3 regions of the Ruegeria sp. AD2(2025) genome follow, and region 2 is predicted to be linked to each of the others. Evidence: riboswitches for the same ligand, from Rfam matches in the RefSeq annotation. Region 2 holds a riboswitch; each other region holds the start of a gene.
The links. Region 2 has a riboswitch for cobalamin ahead of ACR1XV_RS15470 (DUF1636 family protein). Riboswitches for the same ligand answer to the same signal wherever they lie in the genome.
Positions count from the first base shown of each region.

Region 1: it holds a riboswitch for cobalamin, as region 2 does, so the genes downstream of both, ACR1XV_RS19885 (hypothetical protein) here and ACR1XV_RS15470 (DUF1636 family protein) in region 2, are expected to answer to the same signal.
Region 3: it holds a riboswitch for cobalamin, as region 2 does, so the genes downstream of both, ACR1XV_RS02130 (DUF1636 family protein) here and ACR1XV_RS15470 (DUF1636 family protein) in region 2, are expected to answer to the same signal.

Region 1 covers NZ_JBQFZS010000015.1:539-5,627, reverse strand. Annotated here, with positions in the region: gene ACR1XV_RS19905 (bifunctional 2',3'-cyclic-nucleotide 2'-phosphodiesterase/3'-nucleotidase) at 1-65, shown strand, start outside; RNA gene ffs (signal recognition particle sRNA small type) at 104-202, shown strand; gene rsgA (ribosome small subunit-dependent GTPase A) at 363-1,391, shown strand; gene ACR1XV_RS19890 (alpha/beta hydrolase family protein) at 1,410-2,267, opposite strand; cobalamin riboswitch at 2,389-2,611, shown strand; gene ACR1XV_RS19885 (hypothetical protein) at 2,806-3,108, shown strand; gene ACR1XV_RS19880 (protein-tyrosine phosphatase family protein) at 3,112-3,615, opposite strand; gene ACR1XV_RS19875 (DNA polymerase III subunit gamma/tau) at 3,784-5,089, shown strand, end outside.
Region 2 covers NZ_JBQFZS010000008.1:5,707-10,795, forward strand. Annotated here, with positions in the region: gene ACR1XV_RS15460 (Na/Pi cotransporter family protein) at 1-722, opposite strand, end outside; gene ACR1XV_RS15465 (DeoR/GlpR family DNA-binding transcription regulator) at 805-1,599, opposite strand; cobalamin riboswitch at 1,834-2,046, shown strand; gene ACR1XV_RS15470 (DUF1636 family protein) at 2,148-2,504, shown strand; gene ACR1XV_RS15475 (ABC transporter ATP-binding protein) at 2,501-3,307, shown strand; gene ACR1XV_RS15480 (ABC transporter substrate-binding protein) at 3,304-4,251, shown strand; gene ACR1XV_RS15485 (FecCD family ABC transporter permease) at 4,253-5,089, shown strand, end outside.
Region 3 covers NZ_JBQFZS010000001.1:436,637-441,725, forward strand. Annotated here, with positions in the region: gene cobN (cobaltochelatase subunit CobN) at 1-2,149, opposite strand, end outside; gene cobW (cobalamin biosynthesis protein CobW) at 2,153-3,208, opposite strand; gene ACR1XV_RS02130 (DUF1636 family protein) at 3,205-3,585, opposite strand; cobalamin riboswitch at 3,669-3,871, opposite strand; gene ACR1XV_RS02135 (NAD(P)-dependent oxidoreductase) at 3,906-4,973, shown strand; tRNA gene ACR1XV_RS02140 (tRNA-Glu) at 5,030-5,089, opposite strand, start outside.

The sequences.
Region 1 (5,089 bases), on a different contig from region 2:
AATACGCTCCACGCCTCCTACCCCTGGATGACGACGGGTTTCTGCCCGTTCATCTGACCCTGTGACGGGTTGCCAAGGCCACGCAGCGCGCCTATATGGGGGGCGAGAGGTTGGCGCGGGCGAGCGCCTCGCCAACCTGGTCAGGTCCGGAAGGAAGCAGCCACAACGAGTCCCGCTTGGGTCGATGTCCAGCCTCTCACCTGAACCAACCCATAGCCGCAGGAGGGCTTTATGATTGTAGCAAAAACCCTTCGGGCAGCCCGGTTCTGATCCTCAGCGATCTTCTGACTGCCTGAACACATGACCAGCGGATGCGCGATTGCCATCCGACGGACACGCTGTTTCTGATCACAGGCAGAGCAATGTATCTTTCCCTCTCGGACCTCGGATGGTCCTCTCATTTCGCCGCGCAACACGCGGCCAACCCTTCATGCCAACCTTTTCGCATCACCGCCGTGCACCGGGACCGGCTGATCGGTCTCAGCCCGGATGGCGAATCCCCGCTGCTGACCCCGGACCGCCCGACGGGCGATTATACGGTCGGCGACTGGGTTCTGGCGGACGCAGACAACCGCGTCCGGCACCTGCTGGACCGGCGCAGCCTGCTGCAACGCCGGGCGGCTGGCACCGGAGCTTCGGCACAACTGATCGCTGCCAACGTCGACGTGCTGTTCATCATCAGTTCGTGCAACGCCGATTTCAGCCTGCCCCGGCTGGAGCGTTATCTGGCGCTGGCCCATCAGGCCGGAAGCTATCCGGTGATCGTGCTGACAAAGGCCGACATATCGGATGCGCCCGAGACCTATGTGCAGCAGGTACAGGCCATCGACCCGTTTCTGACGGTACTTGCGATCAATGCGCTGGACCCGACTGAGATCGAACAGGTTCTGTCATGGTGTCCAAAGGGCCAGACCGGCGCACTAGTGGGCTCATCCGGTGTTGGCAAGACGACGCTGGCCAATGCCATGACCGGGCAGGATCAAGCCACGGCAGGCATCCGCGAGGACGATGCGAGGGGGCGGCACACCACCACCGCTCGCGCGCTGCACCGCATGCGCAACGGTGGATGGCTGATCGACACGCCCGGCATGCGCGCCTTGCGGTTACTGGACGCGCAGGAAGGTGTGGACGAGGTGTTCTCGGACCTCATGGAGCTTGGCAAGAACTGCCGGTTCTCGGATTGCCAGCACGAGGCGGAGCCCGGCTGTGCCGTGCAGGCCGCGATCCAAGACAGTGCGCTTGATCCCTCACGGCTGGAGCGGTGGCGCAAGCTGCGGCGGGAGGATCAGCGCAACTCGGAAACTATCGCGCAGTCTCGTGCCCGCGACAAAGCGTTCGGCAAGATGGTGCGCGGAGTCATGCAAGAGAAGAAATCGCGCAAGCGACTGTGACCGGCAGGCCTCGTCTGATCAGGCGATCAGGCGGGGCCAGACGGCAGCGTTACGCCGGGCGAAAACACCGATATGGCCGACCTTGGACAATCCGAACTCTTGCGGTGACAGCAGATGACGGCGCGCGGCGGGACCGTAGAGATCGGCGAGCCGCCAGACCGCCTCGGGCGGCACCATCTGGTCGTCTTCGAAGGCAAACAGATCAACAGGCCCGCCTATGCTGGACCATCGCGCGGCGGGCAGGGTCTGTCCGATCTCGGGCAGATAGCTGTCGGGCGCGGTGCACCATTTGCGCCATTGCCAATAAACCCCGGCGGGCAGATTTTCACCAAAGCCCAGCGCCTTACCCGGCAGATAGCCCAGCGCACGCGCCGCTAGCGGCGCGTGACCGTACCAAAACAATGCAGCCAGGGCACGATAGGGCCACGGGTGATCCGATAGCGTCACGAGCCCGGAACAGACACAGATCATCCGGTCAATACGGTCAATATCGGGTTGCACCGGCCCCAGCATCGCCCCCAACGAGTGGCCAATGCTCCAGAGTTTTGCTTGCGGAAACCGCCGCCGCATCTCAGTGCGCGCGGCCGGGATATCGATCAGCGCCCAATCCGCCATCGTCACCGTCGACGCCTTCTGCGGCCCGGTCAGGGACTGGCCAAAATCGCGATAGTCATAGGTCAGGCAAGCCATTCCATGCTCAGCCACCAACCAGCGGGCGAAATGCTGATAATAGTCACGCGGCACCCCGGTCGCATTGTTGATCACGACGACCGTTTCCGGCTCTGACGCGGGCCGGTAGAGCCGCGCCGACAGCATCGCAGGGCCGGAGGGGAACCGGAAATCTTCCGTCATCACGGTCTGCTGCGCATCTAACATTGGGTCCTCTGGCACAATCTGAACCGATCAGTTCATTTCGTCACCGCAGAGTCAAGATTGACGTAAAGGGACCACTAGCGGGCCGCGCCCGCCAATTCGCTTGACTCGATGCCCGCCCAACCGCTAGCGATGCGGTGATGGTTCCCGCGCCTTTGACCAAGGCCGGGATGAAAAGGGAACACGGTGCGGCCCTGCCCGGCGACAACCGGAACGGACCAAATCCGCGACTGCCCCCGCAACTGTAAGCGTTGAGCAATGCCGAAATGCCACTGGCCGAAAGGCTGGGAAGGTCGGCAAAGCGATGACCCGCAAGTCAGGAGACCTGCCATCGGAACAGAAACTGAAACTCGGGCGGGGTGTCCGGGCAGGTCCTGACAGCAAAGCGCCGTCCAACCTGTTTCACGCCCTCAGCCCCACGCGCGGAGGGCGCAGTATGATATGGAAGACCGGAACCCACCAGTTCTCGGCAACAATTTGCCAAAGGACGGGGAAAACCTGTCCGGCTTTGGCGCGAATCGCACGGGCACTGGCCAATTCGATGACCAAGGCTGCGCCAGCAACAACTGCAGATTTCGAGATTCAGGGCAGCAGTGAACTGACGCACTGCGCTGACGGGTGCACCGCCCGTTTTCGCGCCCGCGCGGCCGAAATCAGAGTATTCTGCGGAACCGGATCAGACCAGGCCATCGAGCAACTGGACAGCTATGCAGACCTGTTGTTCGGCTCCGAGACCGCAGCCTTGTCGACGGATATCCTGACGACACCGCCTTGCGCGATGCTCGAAGCGTTGACGCTGTCTCGGGGCGCACCGATGCAAGCCGAGTGCCGCCCGTCAGCTTGATCTTCAGCCCGCCGCCAGAATGCCGGCGGGCGCAATCGACCATTCCATCTGCGCATCGGTTTCGACGGCACAGGGCCGCAACGCGCGCAACCGCTGCAACGCCGCATCAGGATGCTCTCCGCATTCTATCATCAAACGCAATACGATCATGCCAGAGCGACCGCAGCCGCCCCTGCAGTGAACCAGAATCCGCCCACCGCCTGACAGCGCATGACGCGCTGCGGCGCTGACCTCGACCCAGCGTTCGTCGACCTCGGGCGATGGCGTGCCATAATCCTCGACCGGCAAATGAACCCAGCGGCAGGCGCGGCTTCGCACGTCGATCCCGAAATCTCTTGCGCCATCGAGTATCATCTCGACCTCGGTCGCCATTGACAGGATCAGGCCGGGTTTCCAATCGGCCACGGCATCAAGATCACTCTGATAATCGCCCCCCCGACCCGGCATGGATGTCAGCGCAAGCGTTCCTCCGCCAACCTGAAGTGCGTGGATAACCATCTCAGACATTCTACGTTCCCCCCGAAACGTTGATCGCAAGATCTTCATACTGTCTTCAAGTGTCCGATCTTAACCGCGTGGCCCGGCATTCCAAAACGAAAATCATGAAGGCGGGCGGTGGACGCGGACAGCGGGGGCCTCTACGCTGCGGCAGAACTCGAATCCGCGAAAGCAGACATGACCGACACGCCCAGCCCCGCCTATCAGGTTCTCGCCCGCAAATACCGCCCGGAAACCTTCGCCGATCTGGTCGGTCAGGACGCCATGGTGCGCACCCTGAAAAACGCGTTCGAGGCGGACCGGATCGCGCAGGCTTTCATCATGACCGGCATTCGCGGCACCGGCAAAACCACCACCGCCCGGATCATCGCCAAGGGCATGAACTGCATCGGCCCGGATGGTGAAGGCAAGCCCACGACCGAGCCTTGCGGCCAATGCGAACATTGCGTGGCCATCATGGAAGGCCGCCATGTCGACGTGATGGAAATGGACGCCGCCAGCCGCACCGGCGTGAACGATATCCGCGAGATCATCGACAGCGTCCGCTATCGCGCCGCCTCGGCCCGTTACAAGATCTACATCATCGACGAGGTCCACATGCTCTCGACCAGCGCCTTCAACGCGCTGCTCAAGACGCTTGAGGAACCGCCCGAGCATGTAAAGTTCATCTTCGCCACCACCGAGATTCGCAAGGTCCCAGTGACGGTGCTGTCACGCTGCCAGCGCTTCGACCTGCGCCGGATCGAGCCCGAGGACATGATCGGCCTGCTGCGCAAGATCGCCGACGCCGAAGGGGCCCAAATCGCCGAGGATGCGCTTGCGTTGATCACCCGCGCCGCTGAAGGCTCGGCCCGCGATGCGACCTCGCTGCTGGACCAGGCCATATCCCATGGCGCGGGCGAGACCAGCGCCGATCAGGTGCGTGCGATGCTGGGTCTGGCCGACCGGGGCCGGGTGCTGGACCTGATCGACATGATCCTGCGCGGCGACGCGGCGGGGGCCCTGACCGAACTCAGCGCCCAATACGCCGAAGGGGCCGATCCGCTGGCCGTGCTGCGCGACCTTGCCGAGATCACCCATTGGGTGTCGGTCGTGAAAATCACACCCGACGCTGCCGAGGATCCAACCGTTTCCCCCGACGAACGCGCCCGGGGCCAGCAAATGGCCGACGCCTTGCCAATGCGTGTGCTGACCCGCATGTGGCAGATGCTGCTGAAAGCGCTCGAGGAGGTCTCGGCGGCCCCCAACGCCATGATGGCCGCCGAAATGGCCGTGATCCGCCTGACCCATGTGGCCGACCTGCCCAGCCCCGAAGAGCTGATCAAACGGCTGCAGGATAGCCCTCCGCCCCCTACCGGCGGACCGGGCGGCGGCATCGCGGCCCCGGCTGCGCCTGCTCAGCAACCGGCCCCGCGGGCATACGCATCACCCCCGCGCAGCCCCGCGGGCGCTCCGACCGCTGCGCTGGCGGAGGACGTGACGA
Region 2 (5,089 bases):
GGGATGCGCCTTGCGCGCGGCTCCATCCCGCGGGTCAGCCAGACGGGGATCAGCGCACTGCCCAGATTGGCCCCCAGAACCAGCGAAAGACCCGCCGAAAATGGCAACGCCCCAATCTGCACCAGCGTCACACACATCAGAATCGCCGCGACCGAGCTGTGCATCACAAAGGCCAGCGCCCCCCCGACCAGAAAGGCGGCCACATAATCGCGCACCAGATAGTCGGCGATGGCGGGCAGAAAGGCACTGTCGCGGATCGGGTCCATCGCCTCGCGCAGGAACCGCAGCGAGATCAGGATTAAGGCGACCCCCATCAGGATGCGCCCGATCTGGCGAGGCTTCTTACGCTCGGTCTTGACGAACAGCCAACCGCCCACCGCCAGCAGCAGCGGTACCAGCCAGTCCAGCCGGAACGACAGAATTTGGATCACCAGAGCCGAGCCCAGATCGCCGCCCAGCACAATCGCCAGACCGGCGGAAAAGGCCAGATACCCACCGGCGGCAAAACCCGAAGCCAGCAGCGCAACCGCTGCCGAACTTTGCAGCACAACGGCCAGCACCATGCCCGTCATGCTTGCGCCGATCATGCTGTCATTGCGGGTCAGAACCCGCTGGAACGAGGCGCCATAGCTGCGCTCGATCCCAGTGCGCACCATGCGCACCGCAAACAGCAGCAACATCGTCGCGCCAGCCAGCTGCATCAAGAAAACGAGTATTGCCATTATGTAATTGCCTCAGGTCTTGTTTGGGGTTCATCCTGCGCGCAACTGGCGGCAGGACTCCCGTCATTCGTGCGGAGATATGTCATTCAGCCGCCAACAGCGTTTTGATCTGCCAGCCCTCAAGTTTTGCCGCCAGTTTCTTCCCCGGAAGCGCATCGGTGATCAGTTGGTCGACAGCCTGAGGCTCAAATCCCTGATGCGGCCCCGAGGTGTCGAATTTCTGGTGCACCATGGCGACCATGGTCCGGCTGGTGCGGTCCACGACCACCGATGCCAGCTCGGCCTCGCCCGGGCTCTGGTACAGAAACCCGAATTTCGGGTCCAACGCGTCCGGGCTGAGGATTGCGATGTCGTAGGTATAACGGCGCAGCTGCGCCTCGGCGACAAATCCGAATGTCCCCATTTCGTCCTTGCGCATTTCACCGCCCAGCAGAAAGACGCGGTTTCCGTTGTGTGCCAAAAGCTTATGCGCCACGTTCATCGAGTTGGTCACAACCGTCAGATCCCGTCTGTCCCGCAAGGTCTCGGCGACGAATGCGGTCGTGCTGCCGACATCTAGGAACAGCGTGGCCCCGTCTGGCACAAGGCTGGCAACCGCCTTTGCGACCTGCATCTTTTCTTCGGTGAACTCGCCAAGGCGTTGGAAAAATCCGATCTCGTGCTGCGCGTCCAACAGGCGAACCATGCCATGGTTCCGCTCGACTATTCCCAGCTTGGACAGGGATTTGATCGTGCGCCGGATCGTCTCATCCGAAACGCTAAGCGTTTCCGCCAACTCCACATTGCGGGCCTGGCCGCCCAGTTGACGCAGCGCTTCGATTATTTGAAGCTCTCTCGGAGATAATGAATTCCGGGCGATCACGTTCGCACTCCTCACGCTTTGTGTGGTTTTTGCACTAAAATCCAACAAAGTCCACACAAGTATTGTTTTTTAACCAATCCTACCCTCATTATTGGGTGTATTTGAGATTTCAGGCAATACCAGCGTCGTTTTTGCAGGCCCCGGGGAATACAAATCACCAACAGCGCGGGCTGCGCGGGGCATCCGGGACCGGTCTGCAAAAACTGCTCGTAAGTCATAAAGATCATATTGACGCACCTTTCTTTCTCGGGCACTCAGATCGCTGATGGTTCCTGCGGATACGCCAAGGGATGAAAAGGGAATACGGTGCGGCACCGGGATAACCGGAACACGCCAAGACCGTAACTGCCCCCGCAACTGTAAGCGGCGAGCGACGTCAAACACCCACTGGCCGACGGGCCGGGAAGGACGGCCGAGCGCAGACCCGCAAGTCAGGAGACCTGCCATCAAATGTTAACCAACCCGGGGCGGGGCGTCCTGGAAGGAGGCTTTGATGGCACGTCTGATGCGTGTTTACCTGATCGGCACCTTCCGTCCGCGCTTGGCAATATGTGGAGCGGACGATGTCAGACCGGCCTGACCATTTTCTTCTGATCTGCGCCACCTGTGACGGAGGCAAGCCCGTTGATGCCATGCGCGGCGATCTGACGGACAAGCTGCCACAGGGGTTTGCGATCCGCACAGTTGACTGCATGGCAGGCTGCGACCGCCCCCGGACAGTGGGCTTTCAGGCGACGGGGAAGGCCCAATACCTGTTTGGCGACATCCAGACGGAAGCGGATATCGAGGCTCTGACCCAATTTGCCCAGCAATATCGGAACTCGGCCGACGGGTGGACCAAGGCCACCGACAGGCCACCCGCCTTGCTGACCAAGACGCTGTCCCGCCTGCCTGCGATCCACCGCGAGGGGCAAGCATGAAAGGCCCGGATTTTCTGATTGCGCGCGATCTCGAATATAATGCACCAAACGGGGATGTGCTGTTGCAGGATGCTTCGTTTGAACTGGACGAAGGCGCGATATTGGCCATCGCCGGGCCCAACGGGGCGGGCAAAACCACGTTGCTGAACCTGCTGTCCGGCGCGGCCGAGATGACGCTGGGGGATGTGCTGGTCAGGGGGCGCAGCCTCAGGCAGATGCCCGCGACCGAGCGGGCCCGGATGATCGCCGTGGTCAGTCAGCAGGAATATCCCGACGGGCGGCTGTCATTGCGCGATTATGTTGCGCTGGGTCAGATTCCGATCCGAACCGACCGCTCGGCCGACGACCATGCCGCCGACCTGACGCGCATTCTGGACCTGACCGGGCTGACAACCCTGGCCGATAAGAAAATGGCCGTGCTGTCGGGGGGCGAGCGTCAGCGGGCCCATATCGCGCGGGCATTGGCGCAGGACCCCTCGCTGCTGTTTCTGGACGAACCGACCAACCATCTGGACCCCGATGCCAAAGGGCGGATGCTGTCTCTGGTCGCGGAACTGGGAATCACCGTGGTCATGATCGTGCACGATCTGGTCATGATCCCGGAATTCGCCACCCATGTCGCGCTGATGAAATCCGCTCGATTGACCGGTTTCGGACCCGTGGCCGAGGTGCTGACCCCGGATCGGGTCCGCGACACGTTCGGGGTCGATTACCTGTGCCTGCCGCACGAAGGGCGCATGATTCCGGCGCTGGATATCAGAAGAACCTCAATTTCATCTCGATCAAGGAGCATTCCTGAATGAAACACCTCTGGTCAGTGGCTTTGGCCACAGCCTTGGCGGGCGGCGCTGCCGCGCATGAGATCACCGTCGACAATTGCGGTGAACCGCTGGTCTTTGACACCGCGCCTGAGCGGCTGGTGGTGCATGACATGAACATGACCGACATGGCCTTTGCTCTGGGTCTGCAGGACAAGATCGTCGGTCTGACCGGCATCACCGGCTGGTACAAGACCAGCCCGGAATTCGACACGCTGCGCGGCGACATCCCCGAGCTTGCCCCGAAATACCCCACTGTCGAAAACCTTGTGGCGGTCGAACCCGACCTGTTCTTTGCCGGTTGGTATTACGGCATGAAGCCGGGCGGCGACGTCACGCCCGACACGCTGGAACCCTTTGGCATCAAGACCATGATCCTGACCGAAAGCTGCGTGCATCTGGACAAGGACCGCCCCGAGGCGAGCATGGACCTGCTCTTTGACGATATCCTGCGTCTGGGCAAGGTGATGCATGTCGAGGACAAGGCCGAGGCGCTGGTGGCTGGTTGGAAAGAGCAACTGGCCGGGATCGAGGCCAAGACTGCCGATCTGTCCAAACCGCGCGTTTTCCTGCTGGACGGTCCAGCGGATGCGCCCTTCACAGCCGGTAAATTCGCCATCCCCGACGCGATGATTACCGCAGCGGGCGGCGAGAATGTCACCCATGACATGGATACCAGCTGGGGCCGCACCTCGTGGGAGGCCGTAGCGGCCGCAAATCCGGAATTCCTGGTGCTGCTGGACTATCAGACCGGCAATGGCGCGGCGGATACGTTCAAGTTCCTGCAGGAACACCCCGTCATGTCGCAGACCGACGCGGTCAAGAACGAGCGCTGGATCGGCCTGCGGTACGAGGAACTGACCCCCGGACCGGCAAATATCGAGGCGATCTCGAAAATGGCGCGGGCCATGCATCCGGGTCAGAGCTGACATGGGCCGAACCGGCCTGACACTTGTGCTGGGGGCGGTCGTACTGGCCGCCCTTCTGCTGGTCTCGACGATCTACGGCACCACCCCGATCCCCCTGCCCGATACGGTCGACGCCGTGTTGCTGGGCACCGGGCTGGCCGGGGGCGAGATGTCGCCGCTGCACCGGATCGTCTTTGATCTGCGCCTGCCGCGCGCGCTGTTTGCGGCGGTGATCGGGGCCGGGCTGGGGCTGGTCGGTGTTGTCCTGCAAACCACAACACGCAACGATCTGGCAGACCCGTTCCTGTTCGGCCTGTCGTCGGGGGCAGCAGCCGGGGCCGTGTTCGTCATCACGGTAACGGGCGATATTCTGGGCTTCTGGACCCTGCCTCTGGCGGCGTTCTGCGGCGGGTTGATCGCCTCGGGCATCGTGCTGGCGCTGGTCCACGGGCTGCGCACCAGCGCGCCGGAAAAACTGATCCTGGCGGGGCTGGCGGTTTCGTTCCTGTTCTCGGCCATCACCAATTACCTGATCTTCGCAGGCGACAGCCGCGCGGCGCATTCGGTGATCTTCTGGATGCTGGGCGGTCTGGGCCTTGCACGGTGGGAGACGTTTCCGCTGGTCTGCGCCGGTCTGCTGCTGATCCTCAGCTATTCGCTCTATCGCAGCCGCTGGCTGGACGCGCTACTGACCGGAGATCTGACGGCATCTACCCTCGGAGTACCCGTTCAGGGGCTGCGGTTCAGCATGTTCTTCGTGGCCGCGCTGGCGACGGCTGTTTTTGTCTCGGTTGCCGGTGTCATCGGCTTTGTCGGCCTGATGGTGCCCCATATCGCGCGCGGCATCGCCGGACCGCTA
Region 3 (5,089 bases), on a different contig from region 2:
ACCCGGACGGTCCTGCTTCGATCCGTTTCCCTGCCAGCGCAGCCAGCAGGCCTTCGCGTTCGGCATGGGCCGAGGGCGCAGGGTCGAAATTGCCCGTTACGTCGGGCACGCGGCCAAAGATATGCAGCCCGTCGCCAAACTGGCTTTCCTTGATGTCGCAGACGAAACGGTCGATGCGGGTGATGGCCTCGGCGGTGCAGGTAGCCTGATCAAGGCCAAGGTCGTTTTCCAGCCCGATGGCCTGTGCTTCGTCGCGGATGTCTTCTTGCAGCCTGTCACGGCGCTTGGGGTCGAGGCCATCGGCGTTCGAAAACTCATCCAGCAGCGATTCCAGCCGCACCATACGATCCGGCGTGCCGCTTTCTTTCATGGCGGGCGGGATATGGCCCAGCGTGACGGCCCCGATGCGGCGCTTGGCCTGCGCGGCTTCGCCGGGGTCGTTGACGATGAAAGGGTAGATCACCGGTAGGTCGTGGATCAAAGCCTCGGGCCAGCAATCCGCGGACAAAGCGACCGATTTGCCCGGCAGCCATTCCAGCGTGCCATGGGCGCCGATATGGATCAGCGCATCTGCACCCAGGCCCTTTCGCACCCACAGATAGAAGGCGACATAGCTGTGGCGCGGAGTGCGGGACAGGTCGTGATAGTCGTCATCGCGCAGTTCGGGCGTGCCGCGCTCTGGCTGCAGAGCGATCAGAGCCTTGCCACGGCGCAGGGCGGTGAAATGGAATGCGCCGTCTGAGAATACCGGGTCATCTTCGGCGTTACCCCAGACGGTTTGCAGGTCTGCGTGCAGGTTTTCAGGCAATTCGGTCAGCGCGGTCAGATAATCCGCCAGAGGCCATGAAATCCGCGCATCCAGCAGCGTCTCAGCAATCGGCTCAGCAGGCGCGGTGTCATAGCCTTCGTCTTGCAGATCGGCCAGCATCGCCTCGGCCGAGGCCAGTGCGTCCAGACCCACCGCATGAGCCATCTGCCAGTCTTTGCCGGGATAGGTGGACAGCACCAGCGCCGGAACCTGATCTGCTTTGGGTCTGTCCACCAGATTCAGCCAGCCGGTGACGCGGTCGATGATGGCCTCGATCCGTTCGGGCTCGGCGCGGTGGGCAAAGCGGGAATATTCCAGATGCGGGTCGCGTTTGCCGGGTTCCTTGAAGGATGCGATGCCCGCGCTAATTCGCCCGTCGACCTCGGGCAGAACCACATGCATGGCCAGATCGGCAGGGGACAAGCCGCGTTCCGCCTCGGCCCATGCTTTGCGGCGCGAGGTGGCCAGTGCGACCTGAAACACCGGCACATTGGCGGCGTCCAGAGGCGAGGTGCCTGACGCGCCCTTGCCCGAGAAGGACGTCGCGTTGATGATCGCCGATGGTTTCATGGCCACAATGGTGTCGCGCAACCAATCGGCGGCGGCGGGTGCTTTGAGAGATGGCGAGAACAGGCCCACAGCCTCCAGACCCCGCGCGCGCAGGCTGCGGATCAGGGCTGCGACAGGCGCGGTGTCCGCTGAGGTCAGATAGGCACGGTAAAAGGTGACAAGGATGCGTTTGGCATCGTTTGAAAACGCCTCAGCTGCCGGGATAACCCCGCGATCCGGGCACCATGCGCCGCATTCGGGGATCGTCTTGGCCCCCATCACCGGCCCCGCATAAAGGCCCGCTGCCAGCGCCATCTGCGCCAGTGCCGCCTGCGCCGCAACTTCTCCGCCCGTGTCGCAGAGATGCGCCAGCCGCCGCAGGGTCGAGACGGGCAGGGTGGAATACTCATCCAGCCGCGTATCCTCGCGCCCATCGGCGGGCAGGACGGCCAGAGCAATCCCTTTGGCCTGCGCCAGTGCCAGAACCTGCTGCAACCCATAGGACCAATAGGGCACCCCGCCGATCAGACGGATCAGGATGCCCTTGGCACCCTCCAGCGTCTGTTCGACATAGGTGTCAACGGACAAAGGATGTTTCAGCGCCGTCAGATTGGCCAGCCGGAGCGTCGGCATCCGCCCTTCTGAGCCACCGCCGCGATGCCAGCCAGCCGCGAAAGCGCCGAGGTCGCTGTCAGAGAATGACAGCACCACCAGATCCGCCGGGCTCTGGCCCAGATCGGTCGGGGTCTCGGTTTCCTCGAGCCCGTGGCTTTCGCGGAAGACGACGTGCATGGCTTACTCGGCGGCCTCGGCCACACCCACGAGGATGTCGCGGATTTCGGCCTCTTTGATGTCATCATGCTCGGCAATGACCACAAGGCGCGAGCGGCGGTCTTCGCCGGGCTCCCATGGGCGGTCGTACTGATGGCGCACACGCGCACCAACGGCCTGCACCAGCAGGCGCATCGGTTTGCCCTGAACGGCGGCATAGCCTTTGACGCGCAGGATGTTCAGCTCCTTGGCCAGACGTTCGATCTTGGCAACCAGATCCAGCGGGTCAGACTGTTCCGGCAACTCGACGATGATGCTTTCGAAATCGTCATGCTCATGATCGTGGTGGCCGTCGTGATGCGAGGGACGTGCGTCCATGTCATCCTCGGCGGCGGCTTCAAGACCCAGCACGACGCGGACGTCAACGGCTCCCTCGGCGACCTCAACTACGGGCAGGGGACGCGGGGCTTCGGCGGCGATGATCTCTCGCGCTTTGGCGACACCTTCGGGACCGGCCAGATCGGGCTTGGTCAGCAGGATGATATCGGCGCAGGAAATCTGATCCTCGAACACTTCGGACAGGGGCGTTTCGTGGTCAATCGAGTCATCGGCCATGCGCTGGGCGTCCACCGCCTCGACATTGGGCGCGAAGCGACCTGCGGCCACGGCTTCGGCATCGGCCAGAGCGATCACGCCATCAACCGTGATTTTTGAGCGGATGTCCGGCCAGTCGAACGCTTTCAGCAGCGGTTTGGGCAGGGCGAGGCCGGAAGTTTCGATTAGAATATGATCGGGGCGCGGCTCCAGCGCCATCAGGGCCTCAATCGTGGGGATGAAATCGTCGGCCACGGTGCAGCAGATGCAACCGTTCGCCAGTTCCATGATGTTTTCCGCCGGGCAATCCGGGATGGCGCAGGATTTCAGGATATCGCCATCAACACCAACATCGCCGAATTCGTTGACGACAACGGCCAAACGCTTGCCCTGCGGGTTCTGCATCAGGTGGCGCACCAGCGTGGTCTTGCCTGAACCCAGAAAGCCGGTGATCACGGTGACGGGGAGTTTTTCGAGATTGCTCATTTCAGGGCTCCAATCGGGGGAATGCGGGCCGCACAGTTTTTGCGGAAATGTTCAGGGCGCTCGCGCCATTTGACCAGACCGTCCTCGGTCGCGAGGTACTTGGTGGCGCCGTCAACGATCACGTCGACATGGTCGACCTCGTTCAGATGCTCGTAAACAAAGGTCCAGCGATCCGGCCCGCCGCGCAGCACGATGGAACAGCCCTCGTCACAGTTCGAAAGGCATTCTACGGCTTTCAGGGTTATCCCTTCGGGTAGCTCCGCCTGTTCCAAAGCCTTGTGCAACAGGGTGCCGGGGCGTTGCGCATCATCTTCTACGGGCAGCCCGCGACGACAAGTGGTGCAAACCAGCAATTCGACCGGAGCGGTCTCGGTCATGTCTCTCATCCCCCCAAATCCTCATCGTGGGGGACGGGGTTTCATGCGGGTCCCTTGACCCGACACCGGAACACCCCGTCCGGTTTCATCTTCGGGTGTTGGCAGGTCTCCCGGCTTGCGGATGTCAGAGGAGGCCTCTGTCGGATGTCCCGCCTTCCCGGCATTCGCCAGTGGCTTGGGCACCCTCTCCGGTCACGGTCGCGGGGGCGGCTGCGTTTGACGGATGATCCGCTGACGCATTCCCTTTTCATCTGCTGTCGCAGACACCAACGAAAGGGACATGCGGCAGGGTTACCCCGCTTGTCAAGCGCAACACGCTGATCCGTGATCACGCGGGTAAAAAGCGACCTGTCCGGGTCGCTGGGCGGCATGATCCGGTTGGGCCGACATGCTGGCATGGTTCGCAAGACGCGAACAGGAGGATGCGGCGGATGAAAGTAGGGTTTATCGGGTTGGGAAATGTGGGGGGCAAGCTCTCGGGATCGCTGCTGCGCAACGGAATCGATCTGACGGTGCATGATCTGAACCCGGATCTGGTGGGCGCGTTTGTCACGAAAGGGGCCAAGGCCGCTGAAAGCCCGGCCCAGCTAATGCGCGATTGCGATGCGGTGATCACCTGCCTGCCATCCCCCGCCGCCTCGGATGCCGTGATGCAGGAAATGCTGCCCGAGGTCGCCCCCGGCAAAATCTGGATGGAGATGTCGACCACCGACGAAGCCGAGGTCAAACGCCTTGGCGCGATGGTGATCGAGCGGGGCGGGGCTGCGGTGGACTGCCCGGTTTCGGGCGGATGCCACCGGGCCGCGACGGGCAATATCTCGATCTTCGCGGGCTGTGACCGCGCCACGTTCGAGCGTATCCTGCCCTTCCTGACCACCATGGGGCGGCGCATTCTGCATACGGGTGATCTGGGATCGGCATCGGTTCTGAAAGTGCTGACCAACTATCTCGCCACCGCCAACCTGATCACCTGCGCCGAGGCCTTGGTGACTGCAAAGGCCGCTGGGATGGATCTTGGCACCACTTATGAGGCGATCAAGATTTCGTCGGGCACCTCCTTTGTGCATGAGACCGAAAGTCAGGTCATCCTGAATGGCTCGCGCGATATTTCGTTCACAATGGATCTGGTAAAAAAGGATATTGGCCTGTTTCAGGAGGTCGCCGACCGCGCCGGAGTGCCGCTTGAGATCAACCCGCTGATGATCAAGATTTTCGAAGACGGGATCGCGCGCTATGGCGAGCGCGAGCTGTCTCCGAACATTATCAAACGGCTCGAGGACGCGACCGGGCTTGAAATTCGTGCCCCGGGCTTTCCACCCGAAATGCTGGACGATGAACCCGAAGAACCCGGCTATGAGGTCGTCCCGCAAAACCGCAGCACAGCATAGGCCGGGTGTTGTCTGGACCACCAAGGTCCCGGATCACGTTGAAATGTTTGGAAAAATGGTAGCCCGTAGGGGAATCGAACCCCTCTTTCCAGGTTGAAAACCTGGCGTCCTAACCG